Regions from separate parts of the Streptomyces sp. NPDC021212 genome, predicted to be linked through region 2. Evidence: predicted binding sites of a transcription regulator. Region 2 holds the regulator's gene; each other region holds the start of a gene.
The links. Region 2 encodes HrcA, which represses chaperone genes, less so after heat shock. Its sites were predicted from a motif close to TTNGCACTCNGNNNNNCNGAGTGCNAA; they were not measured.
Positions count from the first base shown of each region.

Region 1: a site for HrcA is predicted at 2,311-2,337, ahead of groES (co-chaperone GroES). Genes of this name have one in related genera too.
Region 3: a site for HrcA is predicted at 2,043-2,069, ahead of groL (chaperonin GroEL). Genes of this name have one in related genera too.

Region 1 is NZ_JBIRPZ010000009.1:322,540-326,620, reverse strand. Features, by position in the region: gene groL (chaperonin GroEL) at 88-1,713, opposite strand; gene groES (co-chaperone GroES) at 1,854-2,162, opposite strand; gene ACH4SI_RS25365 (polysaccharide deacetylase family protein) at 2,383-3,297, opposite strand; gene ACH4SI_RS25360 (methyltransferase domain-containing protein) at 3,357-4,081, shown strand, end outside.
Region 2 is NZ_JBIRPZ010000010.1:109,668-113,748, reverse strand. Features, by position in the region: gene hemW (radical SAM family heme chaperone HemW) at 1-83, shown strand, start outside; gene ACH4SI_RS26465 (DUF3097 domain-containing protein) at 218-1,042, opposite strand; gene ACH4SI_RS26460 (MBL fold metallo-hydrolase) at 1,083-1,805, opposite strand; gene hrcA (heat-inducible transcriptional repressor HrcA) at 1,982-2,998, shown strand; gene dnaJ (molecular chaperone DnaJ) at 2,999-4,081, shown strand, end outside.
Region 3 is NZ_JBIRPZ010000016.1:33,362-37,442, forward strand. Features, by position in the region: gene thrC (threonine synthase) at 1-982, shown strand, start outside; gene ACH4SI_RS34435 (MoaD/ThiS family protein) at 979-1,257, shown strand; gene ACH4SI_RS34440 (cold-shock protein) at 1,666-1,872, shown strand; gene groL (chaperonin GroEL) at 2,232-3,857, shown strand; gene murQ (N-acetylmuramic acid 6-phosphate etherase) at 3,963-4,081, opposite strand, start outside.

The DNA.
Region 1 (4,081 bases), on a different contig from region 2:
GCAGGGCCGGGCCCCCGGCTGTAGCGCGCGAAGGCGCGGCCGCCCCGGGTGGGGCGGCCGCGCCTTCGCGTTGGCGCTGCCGTCGCGTCAGTGCGCGTGGCCGTGGCCGTGGCCACCGGCCTCGGCCTCTTCCTCGGCCGGCTTCTCGACCACCAGGGTCTCGGTGGTGAGCAGCAGCGAGGCGATGGAGGCGGCGTTCTCCAGCGCGGAGCGGGTGACCTTGACCGGGTCGATGACGCCGGCCTTCACCAGGTCGCCGTACTCCTCGGTCGCGGCGTTGTAGCCGTGGCCCTTCTCCAGCTCGGCGACCTTCGAGGTGATGACGTAGCCCTCGAGGCCCGCGTTCTCCGCGATCCAGCGCAGCGGCTCGACGACGGCGCGGCGGACGACGGCGACACCGGTGGCCTCGTCGCCCTCCTTGCCCAGGCTGCCTTCCAGCACCTTGGCGGCGTGGACCAGCGCGGAGCCACCACCGGAGACGATGCCCTCCTCGACCGCGGCGCGGGTCGCGGAGATGGCGTCCTCCAGACGGTGCTTCTTCTCCTTGAGCTCGACCTCGGTGGCCGCGCCCACGCGGATCACGCACACGCCGCCGGCCAGCTTCGCGAGCCGCTCCTGCAGCTTCTCGCGGTCCCAGTCGGAGTCCGTGGACTCGATCTCGGCCTTGATCTGGTTGATGCGGCCGGCGACGTCGTCGCTGTTGCCGCCGCCGTCGACGATGGTGGTGTCGTCCTTGGTGACGGTCACGCGGCGGGCGGTGCCCAGCACGTCCAGACCGGCCTGGTCGAGCTTGAGGCCGACCTCCTCGGCGATGACGGTGGCACCGGTGAGGGTGGCGATGTCGCCGAGCATGGCCTTGCGGCGGTCACCGAAGCCGGGGGCCTTCACGGCGACGGCGTTGAAGGTGCCGCGGATCTTGTTGACGACGAGGGTGGACAGGGCCTCGCCCTCCACGTCCTCGGCGATGATCAGCAGCGGCTTGCTGGCGCCGGCCTGGATGACCTTCTCCAGCAGCGGCAGCAGGTCCTGGATCGAGCCGATCTTGCCCTGGTGGATCAGGATGTACGGGTCGTCGAGGACGGCCTCCATACGCTCCTGGTCGGTCACCATGTACGGCGAGAGGTAGCCCTTGTCGAAGGACATGCCCTCGGTGAAGTCCAGCTCCAGACCGAAGGTGTTGGACTCCTCGACGGTGATGACACCGTCCTTGCCGACCTTGTCCATGGCCTCGGCGATCAGCTCGCCGACCTGCTTGTCCTGGGCGGACAGTCCGGCCACGGCGGCGATGTCGGCCTTGGAGTCGATCGGGCTGGCGGTGGCCAGCAGGTCCTCGGAGACGGCCTTGACGGCGGCGTCGATGCCCTTCTTCAGGGCGGCCGGGGAGGCGCCGGCGGCCACGTTGCGCAGGCCCTCGCGGACCAGCGCCTGGGCCAGCACGGTGGCGGTGGTGGTGCCGTCACCCGCGATGTCGTTGGTCTTGGTCGCCACCTCCTTGACGAGCTGGGCGCCCAGGTTCTCGTACGGGTCCTCGACCTCGACCTCGCGGGCGATCGTGACACCGTCGTTGGTGATGGTCGGAGCACCGAACTTCTTGTCGATGACGACGTTGCGGCCGCGGGGGCCGATCGTCACCTTGACGGTGTCCGCAAGCTTGTTGACGCCGCGCTCAAGGGCGCGACGGGCGTCCTCGTCGAACTTCAGGATCTTCGCCATGGTTGCGTATGTCCTCTCATTGCGATCCTCGGCCGCCGTACGGAGGCAGCCGCCGTCGCGTCAAAAAAACGAACCGCGCCCCGACCCCGGGTATCTGTGACACGGGCACCGGGGCGCGGCTCAAAGCAAAACTTCGGTGATTACTTCTCGACGATCGCGAGAACGTCGCGAGCCGAGAGGACGAGGTACTCCTCGCCGCTGTACTTCACCTCGGTGCCGCCGTACTTGCTGTAGAGCACGACGTCGCCGACGGAGACGTCGAGCGGAAGCCGCTTGCCGTCCTCGAAACGGCCCGGGCCGACGGCCAGGACGACGCCCTCCTGGGGCTTCTCCTTGGCGGTGTCCGGGATGACCAGGCCAGAGGCCGTGGTCTGCTCGGCCTCGACGGCCTGGACCACGATGCGGTCCTCAAGCGGCTTGATGGCAACCTTGGAGCTGGCGGTCGTCACGATCCGACCTCCCCCTTCGGAGATCTCACGGGGTTAACTGTCTGAGGTGGCGACCAGGTGGATCCGTCGTCGCGGGTGCCGGACCTGCCCGTCGCTGTGTGGCTGGCACTCCGCAGTGCCGAGTGCCAGCCCTGACATTATGACGCGGTTAGCACTCCGTCAACCAGAGTGCCAAGCGAGCCGACGGCGGACCGCACGGGGCGCCCCCTTGTCCGGTCGCTCAGATGTAGTCCTCCAGCCGCGCCAGGGTGAATCCCTGCGCCTGGATCTCCCGCACCAGCTCGGTGATCATGTCGGTCATGCTGCGCCCGTCCAGCTGCTCGGGGCCGCGGAAGTGGGCGAGGATGATGTCGCCGGGCCGGAGCCCGCTGCCGGAGCGGTACGCGAGCCCCTTGGGCTCCATCTCGGCGCGCCACAGCACCGCCTTGTTCAGCCCGCACTCCGCCGCCGCCCGCAGCGTGTCCCGGTCGTACTCCCCGTACGGCGGGCGGAAGAGGTGGGGTTGGAGACCGAGGCGTTCGCGCAGGACGTCCTGCTGGCCGCAGATCTCGTGGAGCTGGGTCTCGTAGTCCTTGCCCGCCAGGCTGGGGTGGGTGAGCGTGTGGTTGCCGATCCGGTTGCCGAGTTCGCGCAGTGCCCGGAAGTAGTCGTAGTGGTCGCCGATCACCTCGTCCTCCAGGAACTGGGTGAACGGCAGACCGAGGTCCCGGGCCTGATCGACGAAGGCCGGGTCCTTCTCGATCCCGTCGTCGATCGTCAGGAAGACCACCCGATCGGGGGTGGCCACCCGCCGGATGACCGTCGCCAGCCCGGACACCGGCGGCCACACCGGCGCGAGCGCCGGCTTGACGGCGGGCGGGGGCGGCGGGGCCAGCGGGCGGTCGAGCCCCCAGCGGCGGTACCCGTCCGGCGGCGGATGCGGACCGTCCACCCGCCCGCCCGCGGGCGATGGCGTGCCGGAGCCCCGGGGGAACGGGGAGGGCGGGGCCGACCGCGTGGAACCGGCCGCCTTGCCCGTCCTGGCGCGCGACTCGGTGCCGCCGCTCCCGCACCCGGCGAGCAGGGCCGCCGCGGCGACGAAAACCAGACACCTGGAAAGACCAGCATTGATCATCATCACATAAGGGATCTTCATCTCTATTGTGCGCGGACGCGCGACACGAGGGTGCGAATGGGCTCTCCGGAGCGGGGAGAATGGGCCATGTGGACGTTGATGCCGTTGATGCCTTCGACTCACTGCTCGGCGACGAGGGGCAGGCGCTGCTCTCCGCGCTGCGGAACTACGACCCGGCGCAGGAGCTGGCCACCGCGACCCGGCTGCGCCGCGACCATCCCGCCCCCCTGGTCTCGGCGGCCCTGACGCAGGCCCAGCTGCGGCAGCGGGCGGTCGCCAAATTCGGGGCCGATGACGCCCATCGGATGTACTTCACGCCGAACGGCGTCGAGCAGTCCACCCGTACCTCCGTCGCCGCCCACCGCGCCGACCGGCTGGCCGAGTTCGGGGTGCGCGGCGTGGCCGATCTGTGCTGCGGCATCGGCGGCGACGCGATCGCGATGGCGCGGGCCGGGCTCACCGTCCTGGCCGTCGACCGCGACCCGCTGACGTGCGCGGTCGCCCGGGCCAACGCCGACGCGCTGGGCCTGTCGCGGCTGATCGAGGTGCGCTGCGCCGATGTCACCGGGGTCGACACCTCTCGTTACGACGCGGTCTTCGTGGACCCCGCCCGGCGCGGCGGCCGGGGCCGGGTCTTCGACCCCGAGGCGTACTCCCCGCCGCTGTCCTGGGCCGTCGAGGCCGCCCGTACGACCCCGCGCGCCGCGCTCAAGATCGCGCCCGGGATTCCGCACGAGGCGGTGCCGGAGGACGCGGAGGCCGAGTGGATCTCGGACCAGGGGAACGTGAAGGAGGCGGTGCTGTG
Region 2 (4,081 bases):
AGCCCTACGGGCGGGGCCGGGCCGTGCTCACGCTCAGGGGCCGCCTGCTGGCCGACGCGGTGGTGCGGGACGTGGTGGACTGACCAGGCACCCCCGCTGACGCGGGGACTACGATCTGCTGGGCCGTGTGGACGAGCTGATCGACGGAACACCTCCGCAATGGCGGAGCGAACCGGCCGGCCCACCACCGTGCCAACGAATACCAGTGGCTGAGGTTTCAGGGGCCTACGGTGACGTGGTCAATCAATTCCTCCACCCGCCCCAGCAGCTCCGGCCGCAGGTCCTTGTAGGAGTGGACCGCGGACAGGATCCGCTGCCACGCGGCTCCCGTGTTCTCCGGCCAGCCCAGCGCCCGGCAGACGCCTGTCTTCCAGTCCTGGCCGCGCGGCACCGTCGGCCAGGCGGGAATGCCGAGCGAGGACGGCTTCACGGCCTCCCACACGTCGATGAAGGGGTGCCCGACGACCAGGACGTTCTCGTCGGTGATCTGCTCGGCGATACGGGACTCCTTGGATCCGGCGACCAGATGGTCCACCAGGACGCCGAGCCGGGCGTCCGGGCCGGGGGAGAAGTCGCGCACGATGGCGGGCAGATCGTCGACGCCCGCCAGATACTCCACGACGACGCCCTCGATGCGCAGGTCGTCACCCCAGACCCGCTCCACCAGCTCCGCGTCGTGGCGGCCCTCCACGTAGATGCGCCCGGCGCGGGCGACCCGTGCGCGGGCGCCCGGCACGGCGACCGAGCCGGAGGCCGTGCGCTGCGGCGCGCCGGGGGCCGTCGCGCGCGGGCGTACGAGGGTGACGACGCGGCCCTCCAGGAGGAAGCCGCGCGGCTCCATGGGGAAGACGCGGTGTTTGCCGAAGCGGTCCTCCAGAGTGACCGTCGGCCCTTGCGCGGTCTTCTCACAGCGGATCACGGCGCCACAGAACCCCGTGGTGACCTCCTCGACCACCAGGTCCACGTCCGCGGGAACCTCGGGAGCGGGCTGCTGCCGCTTCCAGGGCGGGGTCAGATCCGAGTCGTAGTGTCGGCTGCGCATCCGGATGACGATAGCGCGGCCGATCAACAGGAACGTGCCGTTACGGTGACACGCCGAAGCGCGCGGCCAGTTCGTCGCGTTGGTCACGTACGAAGGCCGCGTCCACGACCGACCCGTGGCCGGGCACGTACCGCGCGTCCTCGCCGCCGAGGGCGATCAGCCGGTCGAGGGCGGCGGGCCAGCGGGCGGGGATCGCGTCGGTCCCGGCCTGGGGCGGGCCCGACTCCTCGACGAGATCGCCGCAGAAGACCACCTCCGGCCGCCCCGGCACCAGAACGGCCAGGTCATGGGCGGTGTGCCCGGGGCCCACATTCGCCAGCAGCACCGACCGCCCGCCCAGGTCGAGGGTGATCTCCCCGGAGACCGCGTGATGCGGCGGTACGAGGTGATCGACGGCCTCGGCGGCGGCACCCGGGGCCACCCCGTGCCGTACCGCGTCCTCGCGCAGCGCGTCCCGGTCGCGGCGCAGCAGGCCGTCCATACCGGTGGCCCCGTACGCCTCGCAGCCCGCGAAGGCGGCCGTGCCCAGGACATGGTCGAAGTGCGGATGGGTGAGCGCGATCCGCGTCGGCCGGCGGCCGGTCAGCCGGGTGATCTCGGCCCGCAGCGCCGCGCCCTCGCGCAGCGTCGAGCCGGTGTCCACCACGAGGACGTCCGTACGGCCGACGATCACGCCGACCGTGCAGTCCCAGTCCGGCAGCCGGCGGCGGGCGACATCGGGCGCGAGCTCTTCCCACCCTGCCTCTTCCCAACACGTCTTCATACCGAGACGCTAGCTCCCATAGCGATAGCGTGACGTGTGGCCGGTGCGCCGGCGGGGGGCGGCTCTTGCCGTGGCCACCGCACCCCGCCGTACACTGGCTGAGGGGTTCTGGCACTCGTGACCATTGAGTGCCAGACGGACGACCTGATGACACGGCTGGACTGGAGGTGCGCGGGGTGCTCAGCGAACGCAGACTCGAAGTTCTGCGTGCCATTGTCCAGGACTATGTGGGCACCGAGGAGCCGGTCGGTTCCAAGGCGCTCACGGAGCGGCACCGGCTGGGAGTCTCCCCGGCCACGGTGCGCAACGACATGGCCGCGCTGGAGGACGAGGGCTTCATCGCCCAGCCGCACACCAGCGCCGGGCGCATCCCCACGGACAAGGGCTACCGGCTTTTCGTGGACAGGCTGGCCGGAGTGAAGCCGCTGTCCGCTCCGGAGCGGCGCGCCATTCAGAACTTCCTGGACAGCGCCGTCGATCTCGACGACGTGGTGGGGCGCACCGTCCGGCTGCTGGCGCAGCTGACCCGGCAGGTCGCGGTGGTGCAGTACCCGTCGCTGACCCGTTCGACGGTGCGGCACGTGGAACTGCTGCCGCTGGCCACTGCCCGGGTGATGCTGGTGCTGATCACCGACACCGGGCGGGTCGAGCAGCGCGTGGTGGACTGCCCGGCTCCGGTCAGTGACGACTCGCTGGCGGATCTGCGGGCCCGGCTCAACAGCCGGGTCGTGGGGCGGCGGTTCGCGGATGTGCCGCAATTGGTGCAGGATCTTCCGGAGTCCTTCGAACAGGAGGACCGGGGGACGGTCTCGACCGTGCTGGCGACATTGCTCGAAACGCTTGTCGAGGAGACCGAAGAGCGGCTGATGATCGGCGGCACCGCGAACCTCACGCGTTTCGTGCATGATTTCCCCCTGACGATCCGGCCCGTGCTGGAGGCACTTGAGGAGCAGGTCGTCCTCCTCAAGCTGCTCGGCGAGGCCAAAGACTCGGGTATGACCGTGCGCATCGGGCATGAGAATGCTCACGAGGGGCTGAATTCCACCTCGGTCGTCGCGGTCGGCTACGGTTCGGGCGACGAAGCCGTCGCCAAACTCGGCGTGGTCGGACCGACCCGCATGGACTACCCCGGAACGATGGGAGCGGTACGCGCAGTGGCACGTTACGTCGGACAGATCCTGGCGGAGTCGTAAGTGGCGACGGACTACTACGCAGTCCTGGGCGTGCAGCGCGATGCCTCGCAGGACGAGATCAAGAAGGCATTCCGCCGGCTCGCACGCGAGCTGCACCCGGACGTGAACCCGGATCCGAAGACCCAGGAGCGGTTCAAGGAGATCAACGCCGCTTACGAGGTCTTGTCGGACCCGCAGAAGAAGCAGGTCTACGACCTGGGCGGGGACCCGTCGGGTTCGGCCGCGGGCGGCGGCGCCGGTGGGTTCGGCGCGGGCTTCGGCAACTTCTCCGACATCATGGACGCCTTCTTCGGCACCGCCTCGCAGCGCGGCCCGCGGTCCCGGACCCGGCGCGGCCAGGACGCCATGATCCGCCTCGACGTGGAGCTGAACGAGGCAGCGTTCGGCACCACCAAGGACATCCAGGTCGACACCGCGGTGGTGTGCACCACCTGCAGCGGTGAGGGCGCGGCGCCGGGCACCTCGGCGCAGACGTGCGACATGTGCCGCGGCCGCGGTGAGGTCTCGCAGGTGACGCGGTCCTTCCTCGGCCAGGTCATGACGTCGCGGCCGTGCCCGCAGTGCCAGGGCTTCGGCACCGTGGTGCCGACCCCGTGCCCGGAGTGCGCGGGCGACGGGCGGATCCGCTCGCGGCGCACGCTGACCGTGAAGATCCCGGCCGGTGTGGACAACGGCACCCGGATCCAGCTCGCGGGCGAGGGCGAGGTCGGCCCGGGCGGCGGCCCGGCGGGCGACCTGTACGTGGAGATCCACGAGGTGCCGCACCCCGTCTTCCAGCGGCGCGGCGACGACATGCACTGCACGGTGACGATCCCGATGACCGCGGCGGCCCTCGGCACCAAGGTGCCGCTGGAGACGCTGGACGGCCTGGAGGAGATCGACATCCGGCCCGGCACCCAGTCCGGCCAGTCGGTCCCGCTGCACCAGCGCGGCGTCACCCATCTGCGCGGCGGCGGCCGTGGCGATCTCATCGTGCACGTCGAGGTGACGACCCCGACCAAGCTCGACCCGGAGCAGGAGGAGCTGCTGCGGCGGCTGTCCAAGCTGCGCGGCGAGGAGCGGCCGACAGGGGAATTCAAGCCC
Region 3 (4,081 bases), on a different contig from region 2:
GCTCGCCCGTGAGCTGGGCGTCACCGGCGAGCTGCACGTCAAGGACGACTCCGGCAACCCGACCCACTCCTTCAAGGACCGGGTCGTCGCCATCGCCGTCCAGGCGGCCCGCACCTTCGGCTTCACCACCCTGTCCTGCTCCTCCACCGGCAACCTGGCCGGCGCGGTGGGCGCCGCGGCCGCCCGTTCCGGCTTCCGCTCGTGCGTCTTCATCCCGCACGACCTGGAGGCGGGCAAGGTCGTCATGGCCGCTGTCTACGGCGGTGACCTGGTCGGCATCGAGGGTACGTACGACGACGTCAACCGCTTCTGCAGCGAGCTGATCGGCGACCCCGTGGGCGAGGGCTGGGGCTTCGTCAACGTCAACCTGCGGCCGTACTACGGCGAGGGCTCCAAGACCCTGGCGTACGAGATCTGCGAGCAGCTCGGCTGGCGGCTGCCGGACCAGATCGTCATCCCGATCGCCTCCGGCTCCCAGCTCACCAAGATCGACAAGGGGCTCAAGGAGCTGATCAAGCTCGGTCTGGTCGAGGACAAGCCGTACAAGATCTTCGGCGCGCAGGCCGAGGGCTGCTCCCCGGTCTCCACCGCCTTCAAGGCGGGCCACGACGTGGTGCGCCCGCAGAAGCCGAACACCATCGCCAAGTCGCTGGCCATCGGCAACCCGGCGGACGGCCCGTACGTCCTCGACATCGCGCGCCGCACCGGCGGGGCGGTGGAGGACGTCACCGACGAGCAGGTGGTCGACGCGATCAAGCTGCTCGCCCGCACCGAGGGGATCTTCGCGGAGACCGCGGGCGGCGTGACCGTCGGCGTGACGAAGAAGCTGATCGAGGACGGTCTGCTCGACCCGTCCCTGACGACCGTCGTCCTCAACACCGGCGACGGCCTCAAGACCCTCGACGCGGTGGCCCCCACCACGGGCCCCTCCGCCATCATCCGCCCCACCCTTGACTCGTTCCGAGAGGCTGGCCTCGCATGAGCGTCAACGTCCGAATCCCGACCATCCTGCGTACCTACACCGGCGGCCAGGCCGAGGTCAGCGCCGAGGGCGCGACCCTCGCCGAGGTTCTGGCGGACCTGGAGAAGAACCACGCGGGCATCGCGGCCCGCGTCCTGGACGACACCGGCAAGCTGCGCCGCTTCGTGAACGTCTACGTCAACGACGATGACGTGCGGTTCGCCGAGGGCCTGGCCACGGCCACGCCGGACGGCGCCGGAGTGTCCATCATCCCCGCGGTCGCGGGTGGCTGCTGACGCTCCATCACCCCTCTCACCTCTGGAAATCGCCCCGTCCGGGAAGAAACGGACGGGGCGATTCCGTGTGTTGAATCGCGATACAGTTGCCCCGCCTCCCCAGCGGCCCCGGCGCCACCACATATGAGAACTCGTCAACTTGTGCGCAAAGTGTGTGCGCGATTTGTCGGGTTGATGCCCTATGTCCCGCCAGGTTTGCCCGAACTTCACAGGAATTCTCCACTTATTCCCGATCGGCCGCGCCCAGAATTCTCGTCCAATTGACCTGTTGCAGAGGGCGTTGGGACGGATACATTCAGCGGCGGTCGACGCGTTCCGGCGCACACCCCCCTCGACTCGGGGGGTGAGGTCTGACCCGGGTCCGCGGAGTGCGGTCCTGCGCAAGGGCCAGCAATAGGGGAGTTAGGAATGGCTCAGGGCACCGTCAAGTGGTTCAACGCGGAGAAGGGGTACGGCTTCATCGCGGTCGACGGTGGTGCGGACGTGTTCGTCCACTACAGTGCGATCCAGATGGACGGTTACCGCACCCTCGAGGAAGGCCAGCGGGTCGAGTTCGAGATCTCGCAGGGCCAGAAGGGCCCGCAGGCGGACATGGTCCGCGTGGCCGTAGGCTGACGCGCCGAACGCGAGGCAGCTGACTGAAGTCCGGAGGGCCCGTACCCCGCGAGGGGACGGGCCCTCTGGCATGTCCCGGGTCGCCCGTACCTCGCGAGGGGGTGGGCCCTCTGGCATGTCCCGGGCCCCGCCGCTCATCTCTCCCGGCGCCTCTTGACGCCCATCGGGCGCTTGCACTCTCATGGGTCGAGTGCTAATTATTGCGTTAGCACTCTGAAGGTGAGAGTGACAGAAGGATCGGGTCGGTGAGGCAAGCCGACGCCGCGCGGGGCAAGGAACCGCACGGCAGGCAGGCCGTCCGTCGCGGGCGCCAGGCGCGGTCCGGAGCAATCCACCCCGTCTTGGGAGGACCACTTCACATGGCCAAGATCATCGCGTTCGACGAGGAGGCGCGGCGCGGCCTCGAGCGCGGGATGAACCAGCTCGCCGACGCCGTCAAGGTCACCCTCGGCCCCAAGGGCCGTAACGTCGTCCTCGAGAAGAAGTGGGGCGCCCCCACGATCACCAACGATGGTGTGTCCATCGCCAAGGAGATCGAACTCGAGGACGCGTACGAGAAGATCGGCGCCGAGCTGGTCAAGGAGGTCGCGAAGAAGACGGACGACGTCGCCGGTGACGGCACGACGACCGCGACCGTCCTCGCCCAGGCGCTGGTCAAGGAGGGCCTGCGGAACGTTGCCGCGGGCGCCAACCCGATGGCCCTCAAGCGCGGCATCGAGAAGGCCGTCGAGGCCGTCTCCGCCCAGCTGCTCGAGCAGGCCAAGGACGTGGAGACCAAGGAGCAGATCGCCTCCACCGCCTCCATCTCCGCCGCCGACACCCAGATCGGCGAGCTGATCGCCGAGGCCATGGACAAGGTCGGCAAGGAAGGCGTCATCACCGTCGAGGAGTCGCAGACCTTCGGGCTCGAGCTCGAGCTCACCGAGGGCATGCGCTTCGACAAGGGCTACATCTCCCCGTACTTCGCGACGGACATGGAGCGTATGGAGGCGTCGCTCGACGACCCGTACATCCTGATCGTCAACTCGAAGATCACCAGCGTGAAGGACCTCCTCCCGCTGCTCGAGAAGGTCATGCAGTCCGGCAAGCCGCTGCTGATCATCGCCGAGGACATCGAGGGCGAGGCGCTGGCGACCCTGGTCGTCAACAAGATCCGTGGCACCTTCAAGTCCGTCGCCGTCAAGGCCCCGGGCTTCGGTGACCGCCGCAAGGCCATGCTCGGCGACATCGCCATCCTCACCGGTGGCACCGTCATCTCCGAGGAGGTCGGCCTCAAGCTGGAGAACGCGGGCATCGACCTGCTCGGCCGCGCCCGCAAGGTCACCGTCACCAAGGACGAGACCACCATCGTGGACGGCGCCGGCGACACCGACCAGGTGCAGGGCCGCGTCAACCAGATCCGCGCCGAGATCGAGTCCTCCGACTCGGACTACGACCGCGAGAAGCTCCAGGAGCGCCTGGCGAAGCTGGCCGGCGGCGTGGCCGTCATCAAGGCCGGTGCCGCGACCGAGGTCGAGCTGAAGGAGCGCAAGCACCGCATCGAGGACGCGGTGCGCAACGCCAAGGCCGCCGTCGAGGAGGGCATCGTCGCCGGTGGTGGCGTGGCCCTGCTCCAGACCGTCTCGGTCTTCGAGAAGCTGGAGCTCGAGGGCGACGAGGCCACCGGTGCCCAGGCCGTGCGCCTGGCCCTGGAGGCCCCGCTGAAGCAGATCGCCGTCAACGCCGGCCTCGAGGGCGGCGTCGTGGTGGAGAAGGTGCGCAACCTGACCCCGGGCCACGGCCTCAACGCCGCGACCGGTGAGTACATCGACCTGATCGCCGAGGGCATCATCGACCCGGCCAAGGTCACGCGCTCCGCGCTGCAGAACGCCGCGTCGATCGCCGCGCTGTTCCTCACCACCGAGGCCGTCATCGCCGACAAGCCCGAGAAGGCCGCTCCGGCGGGCGCCCCGGGCGGCATGCCGGGCGGTGACATGGACTTCTGATCGGCTTCGGCGCCCCGCGCGCCGGTCGGTCACACCGTCCACAGACGACGGCGGGGCGGCACCCTTTCTCCCAGGGGTGCCGCCCCGCCGCCGTGCTGTGTGCCGTTATGCTCCCGCCGCTTCGAGGGCCGCCCGGAGGTGTCCGTTCGCCTCGGCGAGCAGCTTCTCGGCGGTGGGCGCGTCCACGCCGCCGAGGATGGTCAGGATGGCGTTCTTGGCCTCCC